DNA from 3 places in the Pseudomonas sp. TE24901 genome. Region 3 is predicted to be linked to each of the others. Evidence: riboswitches for the same ligand, from Rfam matches in the RefSeq annotation. Region 3 holds a riboswitch; each other region holds the start of a gene.
The links. A riboswitch is a leader RNA that binds a small molecule or an ion and turns the genes downstream of it on or off. The one in region 3 is predicted to bind cobalamin.
Positions count from the first base shown of each region.

Region 1: it holds a riboswitch for cobalamin, as region 3 does, so the genes downstream of both, ACVWVP_RS27745 (CbtB domain-containing protein) here and ACVWVP_RS27260 (CbtB-domain containing protein) in region 3, are expected to answer to the same signal.
Region 2: it holds a riboswitch for cobalamin, as region 3 does, so the genes downstream of both, ACVWVP_RS14215 (ABC transporter substrate-binding protein) here and ACVWVP_RS27260 (CbtB-domain containing protein) in region 3, are expected to answer to the same signal.

Region 1 covers NZ_JBSSAF010000018.1:97,366-100,630, reverse strand. Annotated here, with positions in the region: gene ACVWVP_RS27760 (alpha/beta hydrolase) at 1-176, opposite strand, end outside; gene cobF (precorrin-6A synthase (deacetylating)) at 188-943, opposite strand; gene ACVWVP_RS27750 (histidine phosphatase family protein) at 989-1,543, opposite strand; adenosylcobalamin (AdoCbl) riboswitch at 1,596-1,741, shown strand; gene ACVWVP_RS27745 (CbtB domain-containing protein) at 1,743-1,955, shown strand; gene ACVWVP_RS27740 (CbtA family protein) at 1,975-2,703, shown strand; gene ACVWVP_RS27735 (DUF4865 family protein) at 2,705-3,244, opposite strand.
Region 2 covers NZ_JBSSAF010000006.1:242,050-245,314, forward strand. Annotated here, with positions in the region: gene ACVWVP_RS14210 (FecCD family ABC transporter permease) at 1-80, opposite strand, end outside; gene ACVWVP_RS14215 (ABC transporter substrate-binding protein) at 77-1,087, opposite strand; cobalamin riboswitch at 1,204-1,397, opposite strand; gene ACVWVP_RS14220 (aldehyde dehydrogenase family protein) at 1,529-2,911, opposite strand; gene ptrR (putrescine utilization regulator PtrR) at 3,015-3,265, shown strand, end outside.
Region 3 covers NZ_JBSSAF010000017.1:133,493-136,757, forward strand. Annotated here, with positions in the region: gene cobW (cobalamin biosynthesis protein CobW) at 1-289, opposite strand, end outside; cobalamin riboswitch at 383-582, opposite strand; gene ACVWVP_RS27255 (hypothetical protein) at 772-1,272, shown strand; cobalamin riboswitch at 1,406-1,613, shown strand; gene ACVWVP_RS27260 (CbtB-domain containing protein) at 1,710-1,898, shown strand; gene ACVWVP_RS27265 (CbtA family protein) at 1,910-2,614, shown strand; gene ACVWVP_RS27270 (cobalamin biosynthesis protein) at 2,611-3,003, shown strand; gene cobM (precorrin-4 C(11)-methyltransferase) at 3,074-3,265, shown strand, end outside.

The sequences.
Region 1 (3,265 bases), on a different contig from region 3:
CCAAACAGGTCTTCCTCGTTGCTGCCAAACCCGTGCAGGAAAATCACCAACGGCTGGTTGCGTGCATCGGTCTGGGTCTGTTCCAGGTACGCCAACGGCAAGTCGGTGTGCAGCGAATCGTCAGCATGAGCAGCGCCGGCCACCAGGGTCAGTGCCAGGGCAAACAGTTTGAGCATGGGACGTTACCTCAGGGTTTGCGCAACAAATAGGTGTCCATGATCCAGCCGTTGGCCAGGCGCGCGGCCTTGCGCACCCGTTGAATCTCTTCTGCCACATCAGCCACCTTGCCGCTGATCAGGATCTCGTCCGGCGTGCCCAGGTAGGCGCCCCAATAAATGTCCAGGTCCTGATCGGCCACGGTACGATAGGAATCTTCGGCGTCGAGCATTACCACCAGGGTGTCGGCGTCGCTGGCCTGCCCTGCTGCCAAGCGGCGCCCGGTGGTGATCTCGACGGACTTGCCAATGCGGTTGAGCGGCACTTTGTGCTGCGCTGCCAGGGCCTGCACGCTGGTGATGCCGGGGATCACTTCGAATTCAAAGGTGCAACGGCCACTGGCCAGGATCGCCTGCAGGATCCGAATGGTGCTGTCGTACAGCGCCGGGTCGCCCCAAGCCAGGAATGCGCCCACTTCGCCGTCGGCCATTTCCTCATTGATCATGCGTTCGAAGGTCTGCTGCTTGTCGCGGTTCAGGTCCTGCACGGCGGTGGTGTAGTCGATATCACCGCGCACACGCTCGGGGCAGTCGGCCTCGACAAAGCGGTAGCCGGGCTCGGTGATGTAGGTCTCGCAGATCTCGCGGCGCAGGTCGATCAACTTGTCCTTGCTCTGGCCCTTGTCCATCAGGAAGAACACGTCGGTGCGGTTGAGCGCCTTCACGGCCTGCATCGTGATGTAGTCAGGGTTGCCGGCGCCAATGCCGATGATCAGGATGCGTTTCATGGGTTGCTCTCATTGCGGGGCGTGGATTTTGCCATGTTCGCGGGGTCAGGCGTGAGTTTCCAGGCGCAGGCGCCACACGCGGTTGAAACGCAGCTCGGTGCATGACAGCGGCTCGACGTCGACCCGGTAGAACATCGACAGCGGCAACTGCAGCACGTGCAACAACGCGGCACGGATCACAAAGGGATGGGTAACGGCCACGACATGCCCCGGTTGGCTTTCCAGGGATGTCATCCACTGTCCAACCCGCAGGCAGATCTGGTCCACCGACTCGCCACCGTGGGGCGCGCTGGCGCTGTCGGTGAGCCAGGCACTCATGGCTTCATCGTCCAGTTGGTCGATGGCCTGGCCTTTCCAGTGGCCAAAATCGCCGTCGCGCAAGGCGACTTCTACCTGTGCGTTGTCACCGAACAAGCCAGCGGTCTGCCGGGCCCTGGCTTCCGGCCCGCAGATCAGGCGGTGTTTTTTCGGGTAGCGACCGGCCTGGGATAGCGCCTCACGCTGCCAGTCCAGCACGACAGATTCGTCATCGGAAAACCGCCCCTGCTTCTGCGCCCGCGTGGCGGCATGGCAGATCAGGCTTAAACGGGTGGTCTGCATCACAAATTCACTCTGTTTCGGCGCGCAGTCAGCGTAGACTGGCAAAGTTGTTTCAACATGTTACAACGAACATGAAACAGGAAGCCGGTTCGAAGCCGGCGCGGTCGCGCCACTGTATTCGGCCCCACAGCCGTAAGCCAGACCCTGTTTCAGCTCCCTTTGCTTTCCATTTCGGGACGCGTCATCCCTGGAGGTTTTCATGGCTAATACCGCTGCAACCCACCCTGATGTCTATGTGCCAACGATTCCCCTGGGCGAAATCCTCCCCTGGGCGATCTTCGGCGGCCTGCTGTTGATGCTGGCGATCTACTTCGTCGGCGCCGAGCAAGGTGCCACAGCGGTTTTCAAAGGCATGTACGTGCACGAATTCGTCCACGACGGTCGCCATCTGCTGGGCTTTCCCTGCCATTAATCAACAAGAGAGACAGGACATGACAGGGCAATTACTCGTTCGCGGGATGCTGGTAGGCCTGCTCGCCGGCGTATTGGCATTCGGCTTCGCCAAGACCTTTGGTGAACCGCAAATCGACAAGGCCATCGCCTTTGAAGACCAGATGGCACAGATGCACGGCGATGCGCCGGAAGAAGAACTGGTGAGCCGCGACGTGCAAAGCACCTTCGGCCTGTTCACCGGTGTGGTGGTGTATAGCGTTTCCCTGGGCGGGATTTTCTCCCTGGTGTTTGCCTACGCCCTGGGCCGCATCGGCAAGGTCGGCCCCCGTGGCCTGGCGGCACTGCTGGCGTTGGCGGCGTTTGTCACCCTCATCCTGGTGCCCGGCCTGAAATACCCGGCCAACCCGCCATCCGTGGGTGACCCGGAGACCATCGCCCAGCGCACCCAGCTGTTCTTCCTGATGCTGCTGGTGTCGGTAGCGGCCGCGGTGATCGCGATCAACGCCGCACGCAAGCTGATTGCCCGCCGTGGCGTGTGGGCCGGGGCAATCCTGGGCGTTGCGCTGTACATCGTGATCGTGTCGGTGGCCGGCAGCCTGTTCCCGGTGATCAATGAAGTGCCGGAGCAATTCTCGGCCGTGCTGCTGTGGAAATTCCGCGTCGCGTCCCTGGGCATCCAGCTGGTGCTGTGGACCACCCTGGGCCTGGTGTTCGGTGCGGTGGCCGAGCGTTTCTTGAGCCAGCCACGCGCACGCTTGAACTCCTGAGCTAGATTCCGGGATGGGCCAGGTAGAACACCTGATAGCCCGTCCCGGGATGCGTCACATCCAGTGCCTTGGCCGACAAGGTGATGCGCACCAAACGCCAGGCTTGCACATCCAGCGCCAGGAACACCGCGAAGGTGTCACGGCTGTCCGCCACTTGCAGGTTGCGCACTTTCTCTTCAGCCAGTATCGCGGCCCGATCCGCCCCCGGTGCCAGTGGCCACTCTTCCCGATACAAACTCAACGCCGCCTGCGCCGGCCCACGTTGCACATCCAGCGGCAGCCAGCTTTCGATATGCGGGCGGCCGAAACTGTCGAGCACTTTCTGGAAGCGTGACCCCAGCAGAAAGTCGGCGGCCTGCAACGGGTCGGACCACAGGTACACCGACGCATACACGTTGCCGCCCTGCTCCTGAGCGATAAACGCCTTGAACAGCAGCCCCTCGGCGTTATCCCACAATGGCCCCAATTGCGCGGCACGCCGGCGAATCACGCCCATGTCGTAGTCGGCGGGCAAACGGTGCGAATACTGTTTGGCGAACATACAAAAACTCCTGTGCAAGAT
Region 2 (3,265 bases), on a different contig from region 3:
GAGATGGCGGTTTCGCCGATGGCCACGCCGGCGAGCACGGCGGCCAGGAGCAGGGCCAGGGCGAGCAGGGTACGGGTCATTTGAGTGGGTCGTAGCCGTCGATGGCCGTGGCCAGTTGTTCAAGGCCGTCGAACGTACGGAGGCTGGCCTGCAGCGCCAGGGCGTCGAGGATGATGATGCGGTTGTTTTTCACCGCGTCCATGTTGCGGGTCACCGGGTCGCTGCGCAGGAAAGCCAGTTTCTTTTCATGGTCGTCGGCCGGGTAGCGGCGGCGGTCCATGCGTGCGATCACCAGGAACGTGGGGTTGGCCTTGGCGATGGTTTCCCAGCCGACGGCGGGCCACTCTTCATCGGACTGCACCACGTTGGTCAGGCCAAGGGTCTGCAGCATGAATTCCGGAACGCCCTTGTGGCCGGCCACGTAAGGATCGGCGGCCATCTCGGCGCTGGAGAACCACACCAGCGCACTGGCCTGCTTGAGGCCTTTGCCTTGGGCGGTGGCGACCGACTTGGCCAGGCGCGCCTTGAGGTCGTCGTTCAGCTGTTGGCCACGGTCCTGCACGTCGAAGATCTGCGCCAGCTGGCTGATGCTTTTGTAAATGGTCTCGATGCGGAATGGCTCCAGCCGCGTGCCGTCGGCGCCCACCAGGTTGTCCTTGCCTTCGCAGTCGGAGGGCAGCAGGTAGGTGGGGATCTTCAGTTCCTGGAATTGCTCGCGGGTGCCGACCACGCCTTGGGGGCCGACCACCCATTCCAGCTCGGCGGCCACCAGTTGCGGGCGCTTGGCGATCACCGACTCAAAGCTCGGCTCGTTGTTCGCCAGGCGCTCGATGGTGTCGTTCTGGGCCTTGAATTGCGGCAACACATTGTTGAACCACAGCGAGGTGCCCACCACTTTGTCGCCCACGCCCAGTGCGTAGAGCATTTCGGTGGCGGCCTGGCCGATGGTTACGCTGCGGGCGGGGGCTTGCTGGAAGGTCTGGGTGCTGCCGCAGTTTTCCAGCGTCAGCGGGTAATGGGTGGGCGCAGCCTGGGCCAGGGTGCAGAAGCCGAGGCCGGTGAGCAGGGCGGTAACGCGTGGCAGCATGGGGCAATCTCCGTTTGAACCGTACAGTGAGCAGGGGGAGGTACGGTCGTGGAAATACAGCCATGGACGCTGCCGAAGGGCAGGGCAAGGATGTCCTTCCCGGACACCCCGCCGGTCGTGATAACGCTTGGCCGGCAGGTCTCCTGACTCGTGCGTCGTCGCCAGGCTCCGGCCTTCCCGAGCAGGGCTCAGTGGCAGTGTGGAGCAGGCTCAGCACCTACAGTTGCGGGGGCAGTTCCGATTGACGCGAGGGGCCGCGCTTCGGATTCCCTATTAGTCCCGTTTGGGAACCGGCGCGGTATGGTAGTCGATCGTACTGCCAAGGGGGAGAGAAAACCCGATCCCCCGTAGGAGCCGGCTTGCCAGCGATGGCGTCGGCGGAGGGTATTTGTGACCCAACTGTAGTGAGCGGGGCAAGCCCGCCCACTACAGGGCGGTGGGTTATTTGCGGTTCAGCCACACGGTTTGGGCGTTGCAGAATTCGCGTACGCCGAAGTGCGACAGTTCACGGCCAAAGCCGCTCTTTTTCACGCCGCCAAACGCCACCCGAGGGTCGGACACGCTGAAGGCGTTGACGAAGATCCCGCCGGTTTCCAACTGGTTGGCGATGTCGCGGGCCTTGGTCGCATCGGTGGTGAAGATGCTGGCGGTGAGCCCGAATTCGCTGTCGTTGGCCAGGGCCACGGCGTGGTCGGCGTCGCGGGCGGTGATGATCGAGGCCACCGGGCCGAACAGTTCCTGTTTGAACGAGGTCATCTGGTCGGTGACGCCGGCCAGCACGGTCGGCTCGTAGTAGTTACCGGCACCCGCGACTTTATTGCCGCCCAGCAGCAGGGTGGCGCCTTCTTCGAGGGTGGCCTGGACCTGGCCGTGCAGCTCGTCGCGCAGGTCGAAGCGTGCCATCGGGCCCACATAAGTGGTGGCCAGGGTCGGGTCGCCCATCACCAGGGCACGGCTGGCTTCGACGAATTTGGCGGTGAAGGCTTCGGCCACGCCGGCTTCGATGATCAGGCGCTTGGCGGCGGCGCAGACTTGGCCGCTGTTCTGGAAGCGGCCGATCAGGGCGGCTTGCACGGCGGCGTCGAGGTCGGCGTCGTTGAGCACGATGAACGGGTCGGAGCCGCCCAGTTCCAGCACGCATTTTTTCAGCGCAGCCCCGGCCTGGGAGCCGATGGCGATACCGGCGCGCACGCTGCCGGTGAGGGTCACGGCGGCAATGCGCGGGTCGGCGATGGCGCTGGACACGCCCTCGTTGCCCACGTTGATCACTTCAAACAGGCCTTCGGCAAAACCGGCTTTGTGGAAGGCCTGCTGAATCAGGTAGGCGCTGCCCATCACGTTTGGGGCGTGCTTGAGCACGTAGGTGTTGCCGGCGAGCATGGTCGGCACGGCGCCGCGCAGCACTTGCCACACCGGGAAGTTCCACGGCATCACGGCGAGGATCGGGCCCAGCGGGCGGTATTCGATCTGGGCGCTGCCGTTGTCCACCAGGGTCGGTTCCGGCGCCAGCATGGCCGGGCCGTGAGCGGCGTACCATTCGCTGAGCAGGGCGCATTTTTCGATTTCGGCACGGGCCTGGGCGATGGGCTTGCCCATTTCCAGGGTGATCATCTGCGCCATGTCTTCGGCTTGTTCACGCAGGGCGGCGGCCAGGGCCAGCAGCAGTTCGGCGCGCTGGCCGACCGGCTGGCGGCGCCAGGTGCGGAAGGCGGCGGTGGCGCGGTTCAGGGCGGCGTCCAGTTGCGCGGCGCTTTCGTAGGGGTAGCTGCCGACGGTTTCGCCGGTGGCCGGGTTGATCGAGAGAGCGTGGGTGGTTGCGTTCATGGCACCGTCCTGCTGAATGAATGGATTGGGTTCAGGCTACGGGGCTATCTCTTTTCTGGAAACTGAATAATATTAAGCAATACATTCACGATTGGAGAATGATGTGGATCTGGTGCAGCTGGAAATCTTCAAGGCCGTTGCCGAGCAAGGCAGCATCAGCGCCGCCGCGCAGTTGATTCATCGTGTGCCGTCGAACCTGACCACGCGCATCAAGCAACTGGAGCAGGACCTGGGCGTTGAATTGTTCATCCGCGAGAAGAGCCGCCTGCGCCTGTCGCCGGCCGGCTGGAACTTCCTCGGCTATGCGCGGCGCATTCTCGACCTGGTGCAAGAGGCCCGCGCCACGGTGGCGGG
Region 3 (3,265 bases):
CACGACGGGCCACCAGTTCGCGCATCACCGGGAAGAACTCTTCCTGCACGGTGCAGCACAGGCAGCCGTTGGCCAACTCGTAGACGCGGCCGTTGGCTTCTTCTTCGGTGCAACCGATGGAGCACTGCTTGAGGATTTCACCGTCGATGCCCAATTCGCCGAATTCGTTGACGATTACCGCGATGCGACGGCCCTGGGCGTTGTCGAGCATGTGGCGCAGCAAGGTGGTTTTGCCCGACCCGAGGAAGCCGGTAACGATGGTGACGGGGAGTTTGGCCAGTGTTTTCATCGGATGCCCTTTGGGGCGGGCATACGGGACGATAGGCCCTGCGACGGCGCGCAGCAGCGGATTTCGTCACCGGATCACCCCGCCCGGTTGAAGTAGAAAATCGGTTGCGAGGCAGGTCTCCTGGCTTGGGGCGTGCGGGTCTTGCGACCGGCGCTGGCTGCGCCTTCCCGCCTTGTCGGCAGTGGCGTGGCAGTCAGCTGAACCCTTTACAGTTGCGGGGGCAGCCGCGGCTTGGACCGCGTTCCCTTCTTAGCTCCGGCCTGGGCTGGAGAACCTCGAGGGTGCAAGGCTACGCAGTGCCACAGAGCGGGTCAATGCCAACACATGAGGTTCGCGCCATACCGCGGCAGTCGAATGAAACTTACAACTCGCATTAATTGCCCGATAGCCAGCTAGGAACAGCTTGGACTTTTGCACCACACAGATTTGGCTCATAAGCGCTCAATGCGCGCCAGACATACCAACGCAATAAAGGATCAAACATGACACTTTACCCTCTCCACTTTAACCTGCCACCCAACTCGCCGAGCTACAAAGGCGAGAAAGAAGCTGATGCCCCGCAGGACAGTATTCAGATCCAACACGCTGCATACACCAGCACGAGTAGCCTCGAAACTCGGGCAAAGAGAAGTACAACAGAGCAAAAGCCCCAGGTCTGGTTCTACAGTGACAAAGAGTTGCTACAAGAGGTGAAGAAACACTTCGATGAATATGCAGCCGGACAGGGCGATGAATACGTCAACTTCAAAGAATTAAAAGAGGCCGCCGGTCAGGTGCCAACCACGAGAACCTTCTCTCCAAAAGCCTCAGCCATTGCCGAGGAGATCCTCAAACGCACCGAGCTTCTCAACCAGCTGGACATAGGAGTGGGCTGGACACTCAGCGGAAGAGGATTACAAGACGAGAGGTTTGATCATGACAACCTTGACTACTTGATCACCTACGCTTCCGATCATCGCAGAGTCAGGTTCATTTCGAGATGATATAAAAATTTGTCTGATCCACAAAAAAGTAACATCGATCGCTCGTCACCCTTGAGGTCAACCCTATCCGTCAAACACCTTAAACATTTACAGCCGTTCAAGGTGTTTGACGCACATCAACCGCCCATGTTCTCCTACACACCTTGTTTCGGGTGCCCTGCAAAGGGTGAAACGGGAAACCGGTACGCCATACCCCTATGGCAAGTCCGGTGCTGCCCCCGCAACGGTAAGCGAGCGAAGCGTCATAACCACTGTGCACTTGCATGGGAAGGCGATGCTTTCAGGACTCTCCCAAGAGCCCCCTCGCAAGCCCGGAGACCGGCCCGAAAAAATCAGATAACAAACCCGCGGTGGGCGGGCGCTGTTCGAACCCTGCGTGCCCGGCTCGCGGGGTTTTCATGCGCTCGTGTCACCCTGAAACCCTGAAGGGACGCGCCATGTCGATCATCACCAGCACCTCGCACGCCACCGGCAACACCACCACCCTCAGCCAACGCCTGACCGCCGCCATCGGTGCGTCGATCCTCGGCGCGTGTCTGGTGTATTTCGCCGGTTTCTCGCATATCGAGGCGGTGCACAACGCAGCCCACGATACCCGCCACAGCGCCGCGTTCCCGTGCCACTGAGACTTGCCGACATGATCAAGCGTATTGCGCAAACCGCAGGGTTCACTGGCCTGCTGGCCGCCCTGCTGCTGACCCTGCTGCAAAGCTTCTGGGTCGCCCCGCTGATTCTGCAGGCGGAAACCTTCGAAAACGCCCCGGCCGCCACCGAAGTGGCCCACGAACACGCCGAAGGCGCCGCCGCCCACAGCCATGACGCCGAGGCCTGGGAGCCGGAAGATGGCTGGCAGCGTGTGCTGTCGACCACAGGCGGCAACCTGGTCGTAGCAGTCGGTTTCGCCCTGATGCTGGCCGGTCTCTACACCCTGCGCGCACCGACCCGTACCGCGCAAGGCTTGCTGTGGGGCTTGGCCGGTTACGCCACCTTCGTACTGGCGCCGACCATGGGCCTGCCACCTGAGCTGCCAGGCACTGCGGCAGCCGATCTGGCGCAACGGCAGATCTGGTGGATCGGCACCGCCGCCTCCACCGCCGCCGGTATTGCGCTGCTGGTGTTTGGCCGTAACTGGCTGCTGAAAGTGCTGGGTGCCGCGATCCTGGCCGTGCCTCACGTCATCGGCGCGCCACAACCGGAAGTGCACTCGATGCTGGCACCCGAGGCGCTGGAAGCGCAGTTCAAGATCGCCTCGCACCTGACCAACGTCGCCTTCTGGCTGGCGCTGGGCCTGATCAGCGCGTGGTTGTTCCGTCGCAACCGTGACGATCACTACGCTGCATGATCCTGGCGGTCGGCTTGGGCTGCCAGCGGGGTTGTGACGTTCACGCCCTGCTGGATCTGTTTGACAGCGCCCTCGCGGAGGGGGGCGTTGATCGCAACAGCATTACCGCGCTGGCCAGTATCGATCTGAAAAAGGATGAACCGGGAATACGGGCCATGGCCCGGGCGCTGGATCTCCCGTTGCACTGTTTCAACGCAGGACAACTGGCGGTTTATGCCGAGCGTTTGAGTCACAAATCCGAGGTCGCCTTTGCCCATACCGGCTGCTACGGCGTCGCCGAAAGCGCTGCCCTGGCCCTGGCCGAACACCTCGCGGGTGCCCCTGCCGGACTGCTGATCACCCGCAAAAAAGCCGCCCAGGCTACCTTTGCGTTGGCGTGCGCCGGCTAAAATCCCGATAATCGCCGCTTCCGATCATGAGCCACTTTCATGCTCGCCCGTTTTTCGACAGGAATTTCCCATGACCGTCTACTTCATCGGCGCAGGCCCCGGCGACCCGGAATTGATCACCGTCAAGGGTCAGCGGCTGATCCGTAACTGCCCGGTGATCATCTATGCCGGCTCGCTGGTGCCCGCAGCGGTGCTGGAAGGTCATCAGGCAGAGACCGTCGTCAATAGCGCCGAATTGCACCTGGAACAGATCATCGACCTG